2 regions of the Fructilactobacillus ixorae genome follow, and region 2 is predicted to be linked to the other one. Evidence: predicted binding sites of a transcription regulator. Region 2 holds the regulator's gene; the other holds the start of a gene.

Region 1 (9,553 bases), 440 kb from region 2:
CTTAACGATTACGGATGCAGCAATGGACTACATCAAAAAACGGTTAGCAAACGCAAAATATTACCTATTAGCAACTGACGATGGCTCCAACCAATACTCTAAAGGTGGCGGTTCTTGTACAGTTGGTGATACTTTCCAAGTGGTCGGGGTATCAGAATTAGCAGATCCTTATAAGATTAAAATGGACAACAACCAGGATGCGCCATTCTACACGAGTGAAAATGATATGTCCTTCTTTGATAAGGGAATGAAGATCGACTTTAACCACAACTGGTTACAACTAAAGAGTGACAGTGAGTTGTTAGATGGTCAAATGACCACGAACGACGCTACCAAAGGCGTTGATGACACCAAGATGGACGGTGTGATTGGCTGCTAATCGATTAACTACCAGCTACTAGTTGGTGGTTTGTTCAACTAAAAAGACGATGCCACGGCATCGTCTTTTTTTATTTGGTTGCCAGTTTTTGCAGGAGCCAATTAGCACCGCTGAAAAAGATGGCCATAAAGACTAGTAAACAAATTATTTCCAACCAGTTTCCCTGGAAGATACTATTTCCACCTAGCGCATAGATGATGGAAAGTGGAATGGTTCCTAAACAAGCGGCCACCGCAATTAGTTGGGGACCGAATTGTTTCTCACCATTAGCAGCCTGTAAATCGACGAGGTAGGAAGGGATGATGGGAAGCGCATAGCCAATCACAAGCGCCATCAGGGGGTTCTTACTGTGCTTAAGATGATTAGCGAAACGATTGTGGCGGTACTGTTTTTCCAAATCGTTTTTCATGAAGGTGATTAGCCGTAATGCGGTTAGGTTCCCTAGGCCAATGCTGATGGCATTCATGATTGTGCCCGGGAGGGTTCCAAAGCATAAGCCTGCCAAAATAGCGATCGGTGCAACTGGAAGCCCCGGAACCACCGTTCCAAGGTAGAGTAGCAACATTAAAAGACCGAGGTCAGTTGCTCCATGGTTCCGAATTTCATGAATGGCCTCGGGACGTTCCGCGGGATTGAACATCATCTTAAGCTGGGGCTGATAGTCTTTAAAGACTATCAATAACAGTAGGAGCCCGAGTAAAACGGCGCCCGTTTTTAAGAGGGTAAGTTTACGAAAATGGGGAAAATGCATAACTAATCCTTTGGGTCTTCGTTATTTAACGGCGTGTTGTAAAACTTGTTTGGCAATGAAGGTAGCATACTTCGGGCTCCCAGCTTGGTTGGGATGAGCCTGGTCATCATAGAGCCAGTCAGGATGCTTAGCAACGTAATCATTCCAATCAATAACATAGAAGTGAGGCTGTTTTTGTTGCGTTTTTTGGAGCAACTCGTTGTTTTGATTTTGCCAAGGTTGGGAAGGAATGTGATTATTAATCCAGAAAATGTGGCGGTTGGGGCCGGCAATTTGACAAACTTCACTAAGCGTTTCTGGTTTAATTGCTCCATTAGTTCCTAATCCAATGATAATATTCTTTCCCAGTAATCCCTGGCTTTCCATTGCTTTTAGGGAAGCAATGGCGGCATCCGGCTGGCGTGAAACCTGCGCATCAATGTAGAGTTGCGGGAAAATCTTTTGAAGCTCATCGCGTCCCGCTAACATGACGGAGTCACCAACGGCACTTCCGGAAAGTTGCTGAGCCTGTTTTAACTGTGCCTTAGTCAGGCCGTCTTTTTGAATCTTGGCTGCGTCAGTTGAGGTCCGTTGAACCTTTTTCCCGCTTTTAATTTGCTGGGCCAGCTTTTGGTTATACTGCTGTTCCTGTTTGCTATTCTTCTGAATGTGCTTGGCAAGGGGGGAGTGGTTGGCAACCTTTGGATCCACAGTGGTTGATTGGATGACACCCACGCTTCCACACACCAGAATGAACGCTAGGAGAGCCCGTCTGAAGGTGATTTGGGTAAAGAAAGCGGATAAGCGACGGAGGGCACTACGGTAGTCATAGTGACTGAAGGGCACCTCCACGTACCGATATGATAGTTCTGAGATAACGAGGATAAGCGCTACTTCAATTCCGGCGTACAGCCACTGGTGAGCGGCGAGGTTTGGCACCTTATCACCGAAAAAGACAAAGACGGGGAGCTGGTAGACGTAGATTTCATAGCTGCGTGACCCAATCCAGTTAAAGACCGGATTAGTTAAAGCGCGGTTCCACATGCCAGTGATGGCAATCATGGCCCACATCGCGAGCAGCGTTAAAACCGAGAAGAGAAACATCCCACTCCGGTAGAGGAACGCCGACTGAGCGCCGACCGTGAGGATGATGAGCGCCATCCCACCGATTCCAAGGCCACCAACCAGGGCAAAGAAGCGGCGTTGGTGGCGGTTGGGGTGCGCAAGCACGTGCTTACTAGGCCAGAGCACGGCGAACCCGGCTCCGAGTAGCAGCGAGAACATTCGGGTATCCGTTCCGTAATAAACCCGACTAGGGTCCACGCCCGGGTGGAACAGGAGCGCCATTAACAGGCTGGATCCGAGAGAAAGCAGGAGCGCCATTATGAGGACACTCCGATTGCTTTGGCGCCGGTTTTTAAACCAGCGGAGCAGGAATAAGACGATCAGGGGCCAGATTAGATAAAATTGACCTTCGATTGAGAGCGTCCAGAGGTGCGTAAACGGAGACTCGGAACCAGCGAATTTTTGAAAGTAGGATTGCCCGTTGGCGATCTCAAACCAGTTGTAAACGTAAGTTAAGTTGGTTAAGATACTCTGCCACAGGTTGGCAAGTAGATTCCGTTGAAAGAACGTAATGTAACTGGCAGTTGCCAATAACATGACGATCAAAGTGGGATAGAGCCGTTTCAGACGTTTATACCAAAAATGACCGTAATGAAATTGCCCCGTGGTGTGGTATTCATTTAAAAGGTGATCGGTAACTAGGTAACCGGACAGGGTTAAAAAGACCGGGACCCCTAGATAACCACCACTAAAAATGGTGGGATTAAAGTGATACAGAAGCACGCAAATTACTGCTAGTGCCCGCAGGCCGGTAAATCCAGTAATAAAGCGATAGTTAGGACGCTCGGTTGGCATAATTGGGGGAACCTCTTTTGCAAAATTTATTCGACACGCCTTTAATGATATAACCGTACGAACGCCGTTACAATAGCAAACGGAAAATTAAGGAAAAAAAGAACCCGTCGCGAGACGAGTTCTTTTTCAAGTAATTTTAATCATTATTTAGTTGCTTTTTCAGCAACGTGGTCTGCTTCAATTCGTAACGTATTGTTTTCCTTATCAAGAACGGCCTTGATGTCTTTCACATCTTGGTGATCAAGGTAGTACATGGCAATCTTGTCACGGAGTTGTTGTTCAATGACACGCCGCATGGGACGAGCACCCATGGCTTCATCGTAGCCTTGTTCCATCAACCAATCCTTCACGTCTTGGGAGATAGAAAGCTTCATACCCTTACGTGCTAACGTGTTGTTAAGGTCTTCAATCATCAAGTCGACAATTTGACTCAAGTCTTCCTTAGATAGGTGCGAGAACTCAACAATGGCGTTAAACCGGTTTAGGAATTCAGGACGGAAGAAGGGAGCTAAGCGATCCATGATGCTTTGGTTCTTAGCTTCGTCATTTGACATGGCGTTGTTACCAAAGCCGGCGTTGGAAGTAGCAATAATCACGGTGTTCTTAAAGTCCACCACGTTTCCTTGCCCATCAGTTAACCGACCATCATCCATTACTTGGAGGAGGAGTGTGATTACTTGTGGGTTCGCTTTTTCAATTTCGTCCAGTAACACGATTGAGTATGGATTCCGACGAACCCGTTCCGTTAATGTGTTACCGTTATCGTTGTAACCAACGTATCCAGCGGTTGCTCCAATCATCTTAGATACCGCAGTTTCGTCTTGGTATTCTGACATATCAAGGCGGATGATGGAGTCTTGGTTGTTAAACATGTCCTTAGCTAATTGCTTAACCAATTCCGTTTTACCAACTCCAGTCGGTCCAACGAAGAGGAAGGAACCAATTGGACGGTTGCCTTCGTCAAAGCCCGCCCGGTTCCGACGAATAGCGTTAACTACAGCATCAACGGCTTCATCTTGACCAATGATGTGTGATTTGAGCCGGGAACCCATGCCTTTCAGCCGTTCCATATCATCAGAAGTCATTTGTGAAACTGGAATTCCAGTTAATCGTTCTACTGATTCAGCGATGTCAGCTGGTTTAGCAACGGGAGTTTCGGAGTTGTCAGATTGATTATTGAGTTGTTTTTCTAACTCTTCAATCTTTTCCTTATCCTTAGCCGCAGCTTCGTAGTTTTCAGCCTTAGCATCAGCGTCTTTTTGTTCTTTAGCGGCCTTGAGTTCTTTTTCAAGACTAACCTTGTCAGTAACCGGGTGCTTAGCAGCTAGGTGAGCAGCCGTCATATCAACTAGGTCAATGGCCTTATCTGGTAACGAACGCTGGGGAATGTATTGTTCGGAGTAATCAATCGCAGCCTTTAGAGCGTCATCGGGTAATTTAACCTGGTGGTGATCTTCGTAAGACTTACGGATGCCTTGCAAGATTTCAAAGGTAGTTTCTTTGCTAGGCGCGTTCACCGTAACATCGTTGAACCGCCGCGCTAAAGCAGCGTCCTTCATGATGGTGTTTCGGTATTCGTCTTGGGTAGTAGCACCGATTACGGAGATATCACCACGCGACAATGCTGGCTTCAGAATATCTGACAGGCCCTTGCCTCCGTTTTCATCGCCAGAAGCACCAGCCCCAACGATTTGGTGAATTTCGTCAAAGAAGAGGATGACGTTTTTACGTTGTTCAACTTCTTTGACTAACTTTTGAATGTTTTCTTCGTAAGCACCCCGGTATTGAGTGCCCGCTTCTAACGAAGATAAATCAATCGAAATGATGTCCTTGTCCTTAATCGTAGCAGGAACTTCACCCTTCACAATCTTTTGGGCTAAGCCTTCGACAATCGCGGTCTTACCAACTCCGGCATCACCAACTAAAATCGGGTTGTTTTTAATCCGACGACTTAGAATTTCTGCCGTTTCTTGAATTTCTTGATCACGGCCAATAACAGGATCTAATAAGCCCTGCTTAGCTTCATCAGTCAAGTTACGACCGATTTTATCAAGGTAACTTTCTTGTTTTTGATTTGTTTGATTGGCTTGGTTAGTAGTAGCGTTATGCTGACCAGTTTGGCCGGGAATCCGGCCCGTCCGGCGCATTTCGGCAACTTGTTCAGGGGTAAGCTCGTGCCCGTTAACCACGTAACGTGCGTTCGGGTTGTTACCCATGTTGTTAAAGAAGCTGTTAAATAAGTCATCCATTCCACTGTTTCCAAATGGATCGTTTCCAAAATTGCTTGCCATAGAAAAATCCTTCTTTCCTAAGTTAGTTGCCAGGCAGCTTTTAAGCACTGCCGTCTGAGGTTTATCTCAACCTCTGATATAATTTTAACCAATTTTAACCAAAAAGAACAGGATTTAGCTCAAAAAGGTCAAAAAAGGTCAATTTTTTTGGAATGGTAAAAATAACACAAGTTGATGAGGCTCGCAAGACCCGCGGGAATTGAATGTTTTAAAAAGTGCCGTAGTTTGGTAAACTGTAAGTATTGTCGTTTACAGATAAGTAGATAAAGGAGATTTTCAGGATGGAAGAAAGTCGGTTACAGCGAGATCAACAGCCGAAGGAATCGCATCATACTAGAAATATTATTTTGACAATTATTCTGGTCCTGTTGTTAGGGATAGTAGCATTTGGATCCTACAAATATTTCGCCGTTAAGAACGCCGTTGACAAATCTTATACCAGTGCAGGAATGAAAAAAGAACGGGACACAAAGGCCCTCCTTAAGAACAAGCAACCCATTTCAATTTTATTGATGGGAACGGATACCGGTGAACTAGGCCGGACGTACAAAGGGCGAACGGATACCATGATGGTGGTAACCATTAACCCGCAGCAACACAAGACGTTAATTACCAGTATTCCCCGGGATACGGCCGTTAACATCCCCGGCTTTGCTGATCAATCACCCGCTAAAATTAACGCGGCTTACGCATACGGAAGCACCAAAACTGCCATTCAAACGGTGCAGCAAATGTTAAACGTGCCGATTGATTACTACGCCATGATTAACATGAGAGGCTTGGTCCAAATCGTTGATCAAGTTGGGGGCGTAACCATCGAACCGGAATTAACCTTTGATTACGAAGGCTATCACTTCACGAAGGGCCAACCAACCAAGATGAACGGGAAAAAGGCGCTCGCTTACTCCCGGATGCGGTACGATGATCCCCGGGGAGACTTTGGCCGGGAACAACGCCAACGCCAGTTGCTGGAGGCAGTCGTTACCAAGAGTGGTTCGGTTACATCATTGTTAAACCAAGGTTTCATTGATTCAATCGCGAAAAACACCCAAACTGATTTACAGTTTTCTGATTTATCGGCAATTGCGACCGGTTACTTATCCGGACGGAAAAACATTGAGAATACTTATTTAAGCGGTCAATCAGGTGAAATGATTGATGGGCAGGATATGGAAGTTACCCCCCAAAATGAGTTGCAAAAAACTACCGACCGGATCCGTAACAGCCTTGATTTGCCATACGCAACCACTGGAAAGATTGCTTTGAATTAAAGAGAGGTTAGTAACAAATGGAATATTCAAAATTTCAGTATTTATTGTTTCGATTGGGTGGACTGCTTAATAATAAGCTGTTCATCGCGGCCGTCTTTTTAGTTATCATTGCTGGTTTTCTGCTCTTTTTGTTCTATGATTACAAAACTAACGGACCAATTTTAGCTAGTTCTGACGTTGATAATGACCAAAAACGACCGGGATTAACTGGCAAGCACGCTAAAAAAGAGTGGAAAAATAGTAAAGTGACGGAAGTTATCTTAGCACTGATTCCGTTGGTACTATTGTTACTACTGTTTATCTTTAAAGGGAAATTAAGTAACGTTGATGCACCGAACCAACTGGTTACAAGTGGAAAACCGGTGAAAGTAGCCACTGGGAAAGTAATTTGGATTAATAATGAAAATGGGAAAGTAGGAATTACAACTTCTGATCTTGACCCTAGTAATCCAATTGTAGCCGGAGTCAATGCACGCACAGTTGGTCCAAACGATAACTTGATTACAATGTACGAAGGAACGCACATTAGCAATAACAATCTGTTGGATTTACACGTTGGCGATTCAGTTGAAATTAAAACCGATAAATTTAACTGGAAGTACCAAAATCACGACCAGTACCCAGATCCAACCAACATGAGTAGTAAAAAAGCGTTGTTGAACAAAGCTGATGTTAATGGTGAAGTTTTTAAGGTTAAACAGAAACAACGCGCGACCGAACCCGAATTACGGACGCCCAGAAGTGCCGGAATGAGTGTTAATAGAGCAGAATAACGATAACTTCCGACGGAAGATTAATTGTAGGGAGATGGTTGATTTTTGATTAACTTTAAACGTTCCATTAATTATAGTAGCCTAATCTTTTTAGTGGCGTTCGTGATGTTGATTTTAAGTGGAACCCTGCGCATGACCATGTTTGTGCCACAATATCGTATGATTGCCAGAATGTGTACCTTATTTGATTACTTACCATTACTGCTGGTAACCGCAAAGGTTTTACTGTTAGATAAGCTCGCTAATCGCAAAAAAATGGTCTTTGTGCTACTCGGGTTAATCTTGTTGTACTCCTCCTATGTCTCTAAATATCATGATTTGACGAACTCCTATTTCATGATTTGGGGGTCCCTAGGGGTCAGTTTGAAAAGAATTTTTAAAACCTCATTTTTTACAATGTTAAGCGTCCTAGTCCTGACCGTGTTAGGGTCACTACTAGGTTTGATTCCGGATTTAATTTACCTACGAGACGGAAACTTTCGAATTGCGGCGGGGACCATCTACCCCACCATTTTTGCTTCAATGGTCTTTTTCACCATGGTGGCTTACCTCTGTTGGCAGTTTAAAACGACCAATAAAAAGGTGATTATGGCTGGCTTTGGGGCGATGGCCTTGGTAGGATTAATTGTGTACATCATCACTGATACGCGGAATGACTTTATCTGTATTGAATTGTTGGCGCTGGTAACGCTGTGGCGTTACTACGGAAAGGCGCTTAAATTTAATCTGGTTAGAATGATTATCTTAATCATGCCTACCGTGGTCTTTTTATGGACGGCAGTTTCGGCCTTTTTCTTTAATCCCAGCAGCATGCTCTGGAACTTTTTTAACCAACTCTTTAGTAATCGCTTGTCGTTGGTTGCTTATGCAGCCAACCGGTATTCGGTGCAATTGTTAGGTCAAAGCTTGGTCGAACATGGAAATGGGTACAGTTTAAAGCCCGTCCGACATTATTTTTTTATTGATTCATCCTTTTCAAGGGTCATGCTATTAAATGGAGTAATCGCATTTATCATCGTTTATTTAGCGATTCAAGTGGCTTTTTATTTAATCATCAGTAAAAAACAAGTCTTTTTAACGGCCTTTCTGTTGATTTTTGTCGTTACCATGATTGAAGGAACATTTTCCACATTATTTATGACGGTGGCATTTAACGTTACCCTGTTTGCTTTGAAAGTTTTATTACCTAGTAAGGAGAAATTTGGTTATGACTGATTATCTAGTAGTTGGTTCGGGATTATTCGGCTCAACATTTGCATACGAAGCAGCAAAACGCGGCAACCACGTGGAAGTGATTGAAAAACGGGATCACGTGGCCGGCAACATTTACACCAAAGAAGTAGAAGGAATCCAGGTCCACCAGTTTGGGGCTCACATTTTCCACACTAAAATGAAAGATATCTGGGAATACGTGCAGCAGTTTGCGGAATTTAATAACTACATCAACAGTCCAGTGGCCAACTATCATGGCGAAATTTACAACCTACCTTTTAATATGAACACCTTTAACAAACTGTGGGGGGTCCGGACGCCCGCCGAAGCCCAGGCTAAAATCGAAGAACAAAAGCAGAGCGCTAACGTACCGGAGAAACCGACTAACCTCGAAGAACAAGCGCTCTCCTTAGTGGGAACGGATATCTACGAAAAGTTGATCAAGGGGTACACCGAAAAGCAGTGGGGACGCAGGGCAGTTGACCTGCCGTCGTTCATTATTCGGCGGATTCCCGTCCGGTTTATTTATGACAATAATTACTTTAGCGATCCTTACCAGGGAATTCCCAAGGGTGGGTACACGCAAATCATTGAAAAAATGTTAGCCAGTGATCTAATTGACGTAAAGGTTAACACGGATTTCTTTGACCACAAAGATGAGTATCTGCAGTCCGGGAAACGGATTATTTTCACAGGCATGATTGATCAATTCTTTGAATATGCCCTCGGTGAATTAGAGTACCGGAGTTTACGGTTTGAAACCGAAGTGAAGGAAGTCGATAACTACCAAGGGAACGCGGTCGTTAACTATACGGATGCAGAAACGCCCTTTACGCGGGTGATTGAACACAAGCACTTTGAATTTGGCAAAGGGAACAAGGGCAAAACGGTGGTTACCCATGAATACCCGAAAGACTGGAGTCGGGGTGACGAACCATACTACCCAATTGATAACAAACAGAATCGCTCTTTATACA
Region 2 (9,553 bases):
GCCAGGGTGGTGAGCTGCGTTTCCCACCGCTTGGGGTGCTGACAGTAAGCAGCAAAGTGCTTTTCCGGATAGGCCTGTGTCCACTGAGAATGGTCAAAGTGGAGCTCGTGGTCCTTAGAATCGGCACTGAACCAGTTTGGTTGGGCGTGCCAGGTCTCTGGAGTCGCGTTGTCCTGAACAATCACCGTTGGCAACACTGTATCGGCGTGGTTGTTTACGGCGGCGAGCTTGTTACTTAACCAGAGGTTGACTAAGTCGGAATAGTCAAAGGACGGAAAGGCGTTTAGGTACATGTGTTGCCCCTGGTGGAGAATCAGCTTTTTACTGATTGGAAGGTGCTGGATGTCCTGCCAAAAGTTACCAGCGTTCTTAAGTTTGACGTTCCAGTCGTTGAGGCCATGGACCAGTAACACGTCGGCGCGAATCTGATCGTCCTGGTTCCGGTAGTTTCGGTCGTCCCAAAACTGATTATAGTTTCCAGTGGCGCGGTCTTGGCCCGCCTGAAGAGCTCGCAGTTGGGCGGTAAAAGCTGGTCGAGTTTGTAACTCATCACCGGGGCGCAGACTCCGGGAGAAGGTTTCTCCTGCGAGGACATCGGCATCTTCACCCTGAAACCCACCCGGGGCTACCACTAACCCGTTTTCCCGGTAGTAGTCGTACCACGAAGAGATGGCAGCTTCTGGGATAATCGTTTTTAACCCAGCAACGCCCGTTGTGGCAGCCGCAATTGCCAACGTCCCGAGGTATGAGCGTCCGGTCATTGCTACTTCCCCACTACACCAGTTTGCGGCAACGGTGATGCCGTCGGTGCGGTTGGTAAAGGCCCGGCGGTCCCCGTGCAACCATTCGATGACGGCAATCGTGCTGGCCGTCTGGTAGGGATCACCACACGTTTGGAGGCCATCCGAATCAAGGGTTCCGATTCCAGCCGCATAGACGCTGGCAAACCCCCGGGGTAACAGAAAGTCGTTGAGGGTGTAACCGGGATGGGGTTCATGGCTTAACGTGGCGTGCGGGGCCGACCCGCGGACGTGGTGCGGGGCTCCCGTCGTTAACGGTGCTGGTTCGGCTGGAACAAAGCGGTTGGCCGGTTTGTCAGTGAGCGGAACGTCAACGTGGTGGGTGAGGTGCGTCCCGAGCGCCTCATTAACCCCTTGATCGTAAGGTGAGGCCGTATAGACGGCGGGAACTGGTCCGGAAGCAGCCGGACGGGTAATCTCCACTTTGAGGAAATCGTTGTGCCCGTCTCCGTCGCTATCAAAGTCCGTTTCCACAAAGACCGTTTCATAGTGAAAATCGCGGACGTTGAACACGGCCTGGGCTTTGCCATTAAAAAAAAGCGGCCGGTGGTGGTCAAACTGCGTCTGAGTAAAGTAGCCCTGGGCGGCCAGTTGATCGAGGTAGGTTAATCCGCCCGGCGTATGCGTGGTGAGCAACTGGTACCAGGCTTGTTGCAAGGTGGCAACGTCCTGGATGGCTGGTAGGGGCGCCAATCCCAACTGCTTCCAACTCGCCACTGGTTCGGCCAGGTTAAAATCAGGACCCGCTTGAAAGCCCAGTAATTGGAGCGCAATTCGCGTAAAGCTTGCCGTGGTCAGCGGATTGTCACTCTGTAAAAAGGTTGGGATGGTCTGGGTCGGGGTAGCGAGCAGTTGGTCCAGCTGTGCGGTGAGCGCTGCTGCACTAGTCAATTCCCAGTGGACCGTTCGGCAGAAATCGTGCAGGGCTGCTTTCATGGTCGTAGCCGTGGTGGTGAAACCCACTCGGGCAAGTTCCGCTTCAATCTGAGCGGGAGCCACGTTGGTAAGTTGGGCAAATTGATTAATTTTCATAAGGACTCCTTGGGTAAAATGGGGACGGGCGAACTGAATTTCAGTTTAGCGCTTTAAGAATAGTGTAAAATAATTAATAACTAGATGAAAGATGAAAATAAATGTAGTGGGAGTAAGTTTAAGATGGTAAATTTAGCACAAGCAGTTCAACCCAACGTTCGCAACACCCGATTATCAGATATCTACGGCTTTAGCGAACAATTGGCGCAGATTCCGGATTTAGTTTCCTTAACCCTCGGAGAACCGGATTTTCCGACGCCAGAGCACGTTAAGCAGGCAGGGATCGCGGCGATTACGGCGGATCAGAGTCACTATACAGAAACGTGGGGACGCCTGGCCACCCGCACCGCTGCCACCGCTTATTTGAACGATCGGTACGGGCTTGATTACGATCCGACCAACCAGGTGGTGATTACGAACGGGGTAACCGAAGCGATGTACGCTACGTTGGCAACGCTCGTCGGGCCTGGCGACGAAGTGTTACTTCCAACCCCGGCTTTTCCGGTTTATGACTCCTTGGTGGAATTGAATGAGGGTCACTTAGTTGAAATTAATACCGAACCAGACGGATTTCTCTTAACGCCCGCGCGGTTGCAAGCAACGTTAGCGGCGCATCCCCGTGCGAAGGTCTTACTGCTGAATTTTCCGTCCAATCCGACTGGGCGCAGTTACTCGGCCAGTCAAATTGCCGCCCTCGCGCAAGTTGTGGCGCACACGGACCTCGTGGTGGTGAGCGATGAGATTTATAGTGAGTTAACCTACACGGGTCGGCACGTTTCATTTGCCAAGTACCTCCCCGAGCAGACGGTTCTATTTAACGGCCTTTCAAAGTCCCATGCGATGACCGGGTGGCGAATTGGAGTCATCGCGGGCCCGGCAGCCCTCGTCGCTGAGATTGCCAAGGTGCGGGAACTGATGTCGACCTCCGTGATGACTGCGGCGCAGGTGGCCGCCGCGGAGGCGTTTGGCAATGGGATGGACGATGCCGCGTCGATGCGGGCGGAATACGAACGGCGACGGGACTATCTGTACACAGCTGTGCAAGCCCTTGGCTTTCAGTGTGAAAAACCCCAGGGGGCGTTCTACCTCTTTGCTAAGATCCCGGACCGGTTTCACCTTGATAGCGCGGCCTTCTGTCAGGACGTGGCACAAACGGCGAAGGTTGGTCTGATTCCCGGTTCCAGCTTTGGGGCCGGTGGGGAAGGCTACGTGCGGGCGAGCTATGCCACTAGTATGGATAACCTGCACGAAGCGGTGCAGCGTTTACAAATCTACTGTGCTAAGCATTAAAATTAAAAAAGAACCGTCTCGGACATCCGAGACGGTTCTTTTTTGAACGGGAAGCTTAGGCTAAGCCAGTTTCTTCCATTCCTTTTTGGGTAATTTCTTTTAAGGTTTGGGCAGATGCATGCATCTTCGCTTGTTCTTCGTCACTCAGTTGAATTTCTAAGACATCGGCAATTCCGTGCGCATTTACCACCGCTGGCGTTCCGATGTAGGTATCAGTGAGGCCGTATTGACCATCAACGGGAGCACCCACAGGAAGGACAGCGTTTTCGTTTCGTAAAATCGCGCGCGAAATCCGCATCAAAGCAGTTCCCACGCCGTAGAACGTAGCGCCCTTTTTGTTGATGATTTGGTAAGCCTTGTTACGGGTGTCATCCTCTAATTCTAAGAGGGTCTCCTTCGAAACGCCACGATCATCAGCATATTTCAACAGCGGAACGTTTCCGATGGAAGCTTCGTCAAGGTCAGCGAATTCGGAATCACCGTGTTCGCCAAGAATGTAAGCATCCACGCTGGCAGGATCAATGTCAAACTTCTTAGCAACGGCCACCCGGAACCGGCTGGTATCGAGGGAAGTTCCTGATCCAATGACCTTTTCCTTCGGGAACCCAGAGATTTGTTGGGTTGCGTAAGTCAAGATGTCCACGGGGTTCGCAGCTACCAAGAAGATGCCGTCAAAACCGGAGTCGACAACAGGTGTAACGATCGATTTTAAGATGTTAAGGTTCTTGTTAACTAAGTCTAACCGGGTTTCGCCAGGCTTTTGTGGGGCACCAGCTGTGATTACGACCAGGTCAGCATCCTTACAGTCTGGGTAGTCACCAGAGTAGATGTTTTTAGCGGCAGTAAACGGAATGGCATCTTCTAAATCCATCGCGTCTCCTTCAGTCCGGTCCTTGTTAACATCAATGATTACAAACTCTTCGGCAATTGCTTGTTGCACCATGGCAAAGGCGTATGCGGAACCAACCGCCCCGTCACCAATTAAAACTACCTTTTGGTGTTTTTTCGTCATAATTGTCATCCTTTCGAAATTAAAGATAATTGTGTACCAAAATATTATAACATTGAAAGTGTGACTTTTCACATACCAATGTTAGGAGACGGCAGGTGGCCGCGCTCCAGTTTGACAGCAATATAAGGAAAAGACTTGTGCTTTGGGATTACCACACAAAAAAAGCAAAAAAAGATGTTGACGGTTTTTCCAACTGATGCTATGATTTAATAGTTGTCAAAACGATGTAATTGTTTTGCTTCTCATCTCATGGAAGATTAGCTCAGCTGGGAGAGCATCTGCCTTACAAGCAGGAGGTCACAGGTTCGATCCCTGTATCTTCCATTATATGAGCCGTTAGCTCAGCCGGTAGAGCATCTGACTTTTAATCAGAGGGTCGGCAGTTCGAACCTGCCACGGCTCATTTGTAAAAATAATAACATGCGGACGTGGCGGAATTGGCAGACGCGCTAGATTTAGGTTCTAGTGTCTTTGAGACGTGGGGGTTCGAGTCCCTTCGTCCGCATCCATTATTTTTGCCGACTTAGCTCAGTTGGCTAGAGCGCGTCACTAGTAATGATGAGGTCGGAGGTTCGAGTCCTCTAGTCGGCATTATGCGGAAGTAGTTCAGTGGTAGAACGCCACCTTGCCATGGTGGAGGTCGCGGGTTCGAACCCCGTCTTCCGCTTTTTTAGTTGCTTTTTCTTTTGCCGCGGTGGCGGAATTGGCAGACGCACAGGACTTAAAATCCTGCGGTCAGTAATGACCATACCGGTTCGATCCCGGTCCGCGGCATTTGCATTTATATTTTGCACCTATAGCGCAATTGGATAGAGTGTCTGACTACGAATCAGAAGGTTGCAGGTTCGACTCCTGCTAGGTGCATTGCTCGGGAAGTAGCTCAGCTTGGTAGAGCACCTGGTTTGGGACCAGGGGGTCGCAGGTTCGAATCCTGTCTTCCCGATTTAATTTAATCTTAACCAACAACGAGGTATTCGCTCATTTGGAGCGGTACCTTTTTTGTATCAGCACGGTCACGAAGTCCCTTTGCTTGTTATTTGCTGTGGATATTATATAATTAATGTCAAGATTAGTCAGAGATGAGATGGGATGAGGTTATGACACATCGAAGTATGTCAGATACAATCGAAGCATATTTAAAGCAAATGTTACTTAGTGCGGATACTGCTGAAGTGGAAATTCGCCGTTCCGACATTGCGGATCATTTTGACGTGGTGCCTTCTCAGATTAATTATGTCATCAAGACCCGTTTTACCCTGCGCGATGGTTACGTGGTGCAGAGCAAGCGCGGTGGGGGTGGCTACATTCGGATTGAACAAATTGACCTTGCCAGCGATGCTGATGTCTTCGAGCAACTGGTGGCGTCCATTGGCAACCGAATTACCCAAAAGGATGAAGAAGAAATCCTCACGACCTTGTATAACAACCAGATGTTATCGGCCCGTGAGGTGAATATGATTTCCTCCATCTTATCTCAAGAGGCAATTGCAGTTGCCGATGCTGAAACCGAAGAAAAAGTTAGAGCAAACGTCCTAAAAGCCCTCCTGGGGCGGTTACGGTACGAATGCTAGACGAAGGGAGAACTTATTCATGGCAGATTCATTAACTCCCAGTGCTAAACGAGTACTGGGCCTTGCTCAGGACCAAGCCCGCAGCTTTAAACACCAGGCAGTGGGAACCGAACACCTCCTGTTAGCATTAACCCTCGAAAAAAACGGGATTGCCTACGAAACCTTAACGCAACTTTCGATTACCGATCAGGATGTTTTAGAAGAAATTGAACAACGGGTGGGGTATGGCAACCTAACTGCTGAACCAGCCACGTATTTGAATTATTCCCCCAAACTGCGGGAACTAATTGCGCTTGCCGGCAAAATTGCCCAACAGTACGGGAGCTTAAAGATGGGACCAGAACACCTGTTGTTGGCACTGACAACCGATGAAAAGGGCGTTGCAGCCCGGATCATGGTTGGGCTGGGCACGACTCCCGAACAAGTACGCAAGATTACCATTCGTAAGATGGGCGTTCCGGACCAGGGCGTGGGTAGCGCGCAGGAACAACGGAATGCGGAAAGCCAAACTCCGACCCTTGATTCACTTGCGAAGGATCTGACCAAGGTTGCACGGGATGGGCAACTTGATCCAATTGTGGGGCGGGATGCTGAAATCAAACGGGCCATCCAGGTCCTGAGCCGTCGGACCAAGAATAATCCAGTGTTAATCGGGGAACCGGGAGTTGGGAAAACTGCGATTGCCGAAGGCTTAGCCCAGAAAATCGTGCAAAAGGCCGTTCCCGAGGACATGTTGAACAAGCGCATTATGATGTTAGACATGGGTTCGCTAGTTGCGGGCACCAAGTATCGGGGTGAATTTGAAAATCGCTTGAAGAAAGTGATTAACGAAATCCAAAGCAGTGGGAACGTCATCCTGTTTGTTGACGAACTCCACACCCTGATTGGAGCTGGGGGCGCAGAGGGCGCCATTGATGCTTCTAACATCTTGAAGCCCGCCCTTGCCCGGGGGGAACTGCAAATGATTGGAGCAACCACCCTCGACGAATACCAAAAACACATTGAATCAGATGCGGCGTTAGAACGTCGGTTTGCGACGATTCAAGTTAACGAACCCACTCCAGCCGAAGCTAAGGAAATTCTTCGGGGTTTACGGCCACGTTATGAGGAACATCACCACGTTCAAATTACGGACGCAGCGCTGGACGCAGCGGTTGATTTATCGCAGCGCTACATTAGCGACCGGTTTCTGCCGGATAAGGCCATCGATTTAATGGATGAGGCCGCTGCCAAGGTTCGAATTGACGAACTGCAGGGGACCAGTCCGGTACTGAAAAAACAACAGGAACTGGAAACCGCACGGCAAAAAAAGGATCAAGCAATTGAAGACCAACGCTTTGACGATGCCGTTACGATTCGAACGCACGAACAGGAGCTCGAACAAGAATTAGAGCGGTTACAGGCGGAAAGTGCTAAGCAACGCAAACAAGAAAACACCAACCATCAGTACGAATTACAAGAAGATGCGGAAGACGTGGCGCGGATTGTGGCAGAGTGGACCGGGATTCCGGTTACGAAGTTGCAACGAGAAGATTCCGAACAGTTAATTAATTTGGAAGCCAACTTGCACAAGCACGTGATTGGTCAGGATGAAGCTGTCTCTGCCGTGGCGCGGGCCGTTCGGCGGGCGCGCAGTGGTTTGAAGGATCCCAACCGACCGATTGGGTCGTTCCTCTTCCTCGGTCCTACGGGAGTGGGAAAAACGGAACTCGCTAAGGAATTGGCAGCCACGATGTTTGGATCGGAAGCGGATATGATCCGGGTTGACATGAGTGAGTTCATGGAGAAATACTCCACCAGTCGGTTAGTCGGATCAGCTCCAGGTTACGTTGGCTATGACGAAGGGGGGCAACTGACCGAAAAGGTTCGGAACCACCCGTACTCCGTCGTCCTCCTGGATGAGGTGGAAAAGGCGCACCCGGATGTCTTTAACATGCTCTTGCAGGTTCTTGATGACGGGTACCTGACTGATTCCAAGGGCCGGAAGGTTGATTTTCGCAATACGATTATCATCATGACCTCGAACCTGGGAGCGACCGCCTTGCAACAACAAAAGACGGTTGGCTTTGAAACGGCCCAAATGAAGGACCGGGATCGGGAAATGAAGCAGGTAATTGACGAACAGGTCAAGCAGTTCTTCCGTCCCGAATTCTTGAACCGGATTGATGAGACCGTGTACTTCCACTCCCTCACGAAACCAGAGTTACACCAAATTGTGAAGTTACTGACGAAGCAGTTGGTTAACCGGGTCAAAGCCCAGGGGTACGAAATTCGCATCACGCCGGCGGCCATCGATGCGGTGGTTGCCAAGGGGTACCAACCAGAGTACGGAGCACGACCGCTGCGGCGGGCCATCCAGACGCTGATTGAAGACCCGCTGAGTGAAGCCCTGCTGGCCGGGAAGTTTAAACCTGGCGCCCGGATTACGGTGGGCGCCCGTAAAAATGAAATTACGTTAACGAGTAAAACACCAAAGTTAGTTTAAAAAAGGAGCCAGGGACGGTTAGTCACCTGGCTTTTTCGTTGACGTTTGCTGGTTAATATTGTATACTACAGTAGTATTGACTATGAATTGAAATGTGCGATTGCGATCTATTGTCCGTAATGGCGTTTATAAGAAGCCAAAAATAAGTTTTCGACTTGTTTTTGGATTTTTTTTGCTTAAAATTGGGATTTTACCGCAATTGTAATCAAATTGTAACATTTCAGTTCGCGAGATTTATAAGGAGGGTGAACAGCTTGGCAGAAGACTTGAAGGTCAACACACCGCAAGCAATGGCCGGTAACGTTGTTAAGTACGGGAAACATAGAACCCGGCGGAGTTACGCCAGAATCAAGAAGGTCTTAGACCTCCCCAACTTGATTGAGGTGCAAACCGATTCTTACAACTGGTTCTTAGACGAAGGGCTCCGTGAGATGTTTAAAGACATCATGCCGATTGACGACTTCCAAGGGAAGTTATCGTTAGACTTCGTTGATTACCAACTGTTGGAACCGAAGTACACGGTTGCGGAAGCACGGGCTCACGAAGTTAACTACTCCGCTCCCCTGCACGTGACCCTCAAACTAACTAATCATGAAACCGGGGAAATCAAGACCCAAGACGTTTTCTTTGGGGACTTGCCCCTGATGACTGACCAGGGAACCTTCATTATTAATGGAGCAGAACGAGTAATTGTTTCGCAATTAGTTCGCTCTCCTGGGGCTTACTACCACAAGGAACTGGATAAAAACGGTCGTGAAATTTACAGTGCCACGGTGATTCCTAACCGGGGGGCTTGGATGGAATTTGCGACGGATGCCAAAAACATTTCGTACATCCGGATTGACCGGACGCGAAAGCTACCGATCACTGAATTAGTGCGGGCGCTCGGGTTTGGTTCTGATGACGAAATTACCGAAATCTTTGGTTCCACGAGTGATACTTTGAACCTAACCTTGGAAAAGGACGTTCACAAGGATGCCAGCGATTCCCGGGTTGAAGAAGCACTGAAGGACATCTACGAACGGTTGCGTCCCGGGGAACCGAAGACGGCTGAATCCTCGCGGAACCTGTTAACGACTCGTTTCTTTGATCCTAAGCGGTATGACATGGCACCCGTGGGTCGGTACAAGACCAACGAAAAGTTGAGCCTAAAGAACCGCTTGATGGGAGCTGCGTTAGCAGAAACCCTCGCGGATCCAGATACGGGTGAAATTATCGCCAACAAGGGTGACATCGTGGAAAAGGAACTCATGAAGCAACTGGCTCCATACTTGGATCGCCCTGACTTCAAGGCCTACACGTTTACCCCGGCTGCCGAAGCAGTTGTAACGGACCCCGTAACGGTTCAAATCATTAAGGTTTA

What was found. The regulator CtsR, encoded in region 2, represses protease genes until heat stress. The targets are predictions, from matches to a motif close to TTGGTCAAAAAAGGTCAAANA.
Region 1: the regulator CtsR is predicted to act here: its motif matches at 5,445-5,465, upstream of M8332_RS00500 (ATP-dependent Clp protease ATP-binding subunit).

Annotation. Positions count from the first base shown of each region.
Region 1 covers NZ_CP097478.1:113,688-123,240, forward strand. The annotation lists gene M8332_RS00485 (iron-sulfur cluster biosynthesis family protein) at 1-379, shown strand, start outside; gene M8332_RS00490 (VTT domain-containing protein) at 450-1,058, opposite strand; gene M8332_RS00495 (acyltransferase family protein) at 1,152-3,029, opposite strand; gene M8332_RS00500 (ATP-dependent Clp protease ATP-binding subunit) at 3,173-5,320, opposite strand; gene M8332_RS00505 (LCP family protein) at 5,602-6,591, shown strand; gene M8332_RS00510 (hypothetical protein) at 6,609-7,364, shown strand; gene M8332_RS00515 (hypothetical protein) at 7,410-8,579, shown strand; gene glf (UDP-galactopyranose mutase) at 8,572-9,553, shown strand, end outside.
Region 2 covers NZ_CP097478.1:1,044,643-1,054,195, reverse strand. The annotation lists gene M8332_RS05340 (Xaa-Pro dipeptidyl-peptidase) at 1-1,832, opposite strand, end outside; gene M8332_RS05335 (aminotransferase class I/II-fold pyridoxal phosphate-dependent enzyme) at 1,956-3,122, shown strand; gene M8332_RS05330 (L-lactate dehydrogenase) at 3,178-4,134, opposite strand; tRNA gene M8332_RS05325 (tRNA-Val) at 4,386-4,458, shown strand; tRNA gene M8332_RS05320 (tRNA-Lys) at 4,465-4,537, shown strand; tRNA gene M8332_RS05315 (tRNA-Leu) at 4,557-4,639, shown strand; tRNA gene M8332_RS05310 (tRNA-Thr) at 4,652-4,725, shown strand; tRNA gene M8332_RS05305 (tRNA-Gly) at 4,730-4,801, shown strand; tRNA gene M8332_RS05300 (tRNA-Leu) at 4,823-4,908, shown strand; tRNA gene M8332_RS05295 (tRNA-Arg) at 4,925-4,998, shown strand; tRNA gene M8332_RS05290 (tRNA-Pro) at 5,004-5,077, shown strand; gene M8332_RS05285 (CtsR family transcriptional regulator) at 5,232-5,705, shown strand; gene M8332_RS05280 (ATP-dependent Clp protease ATP-binding subunit) at 5,725-8,190, shown strand; gene rpoB (DNA-directed RNA polymerase subunit beta) at 8,481-9,553, shown strand, end outside.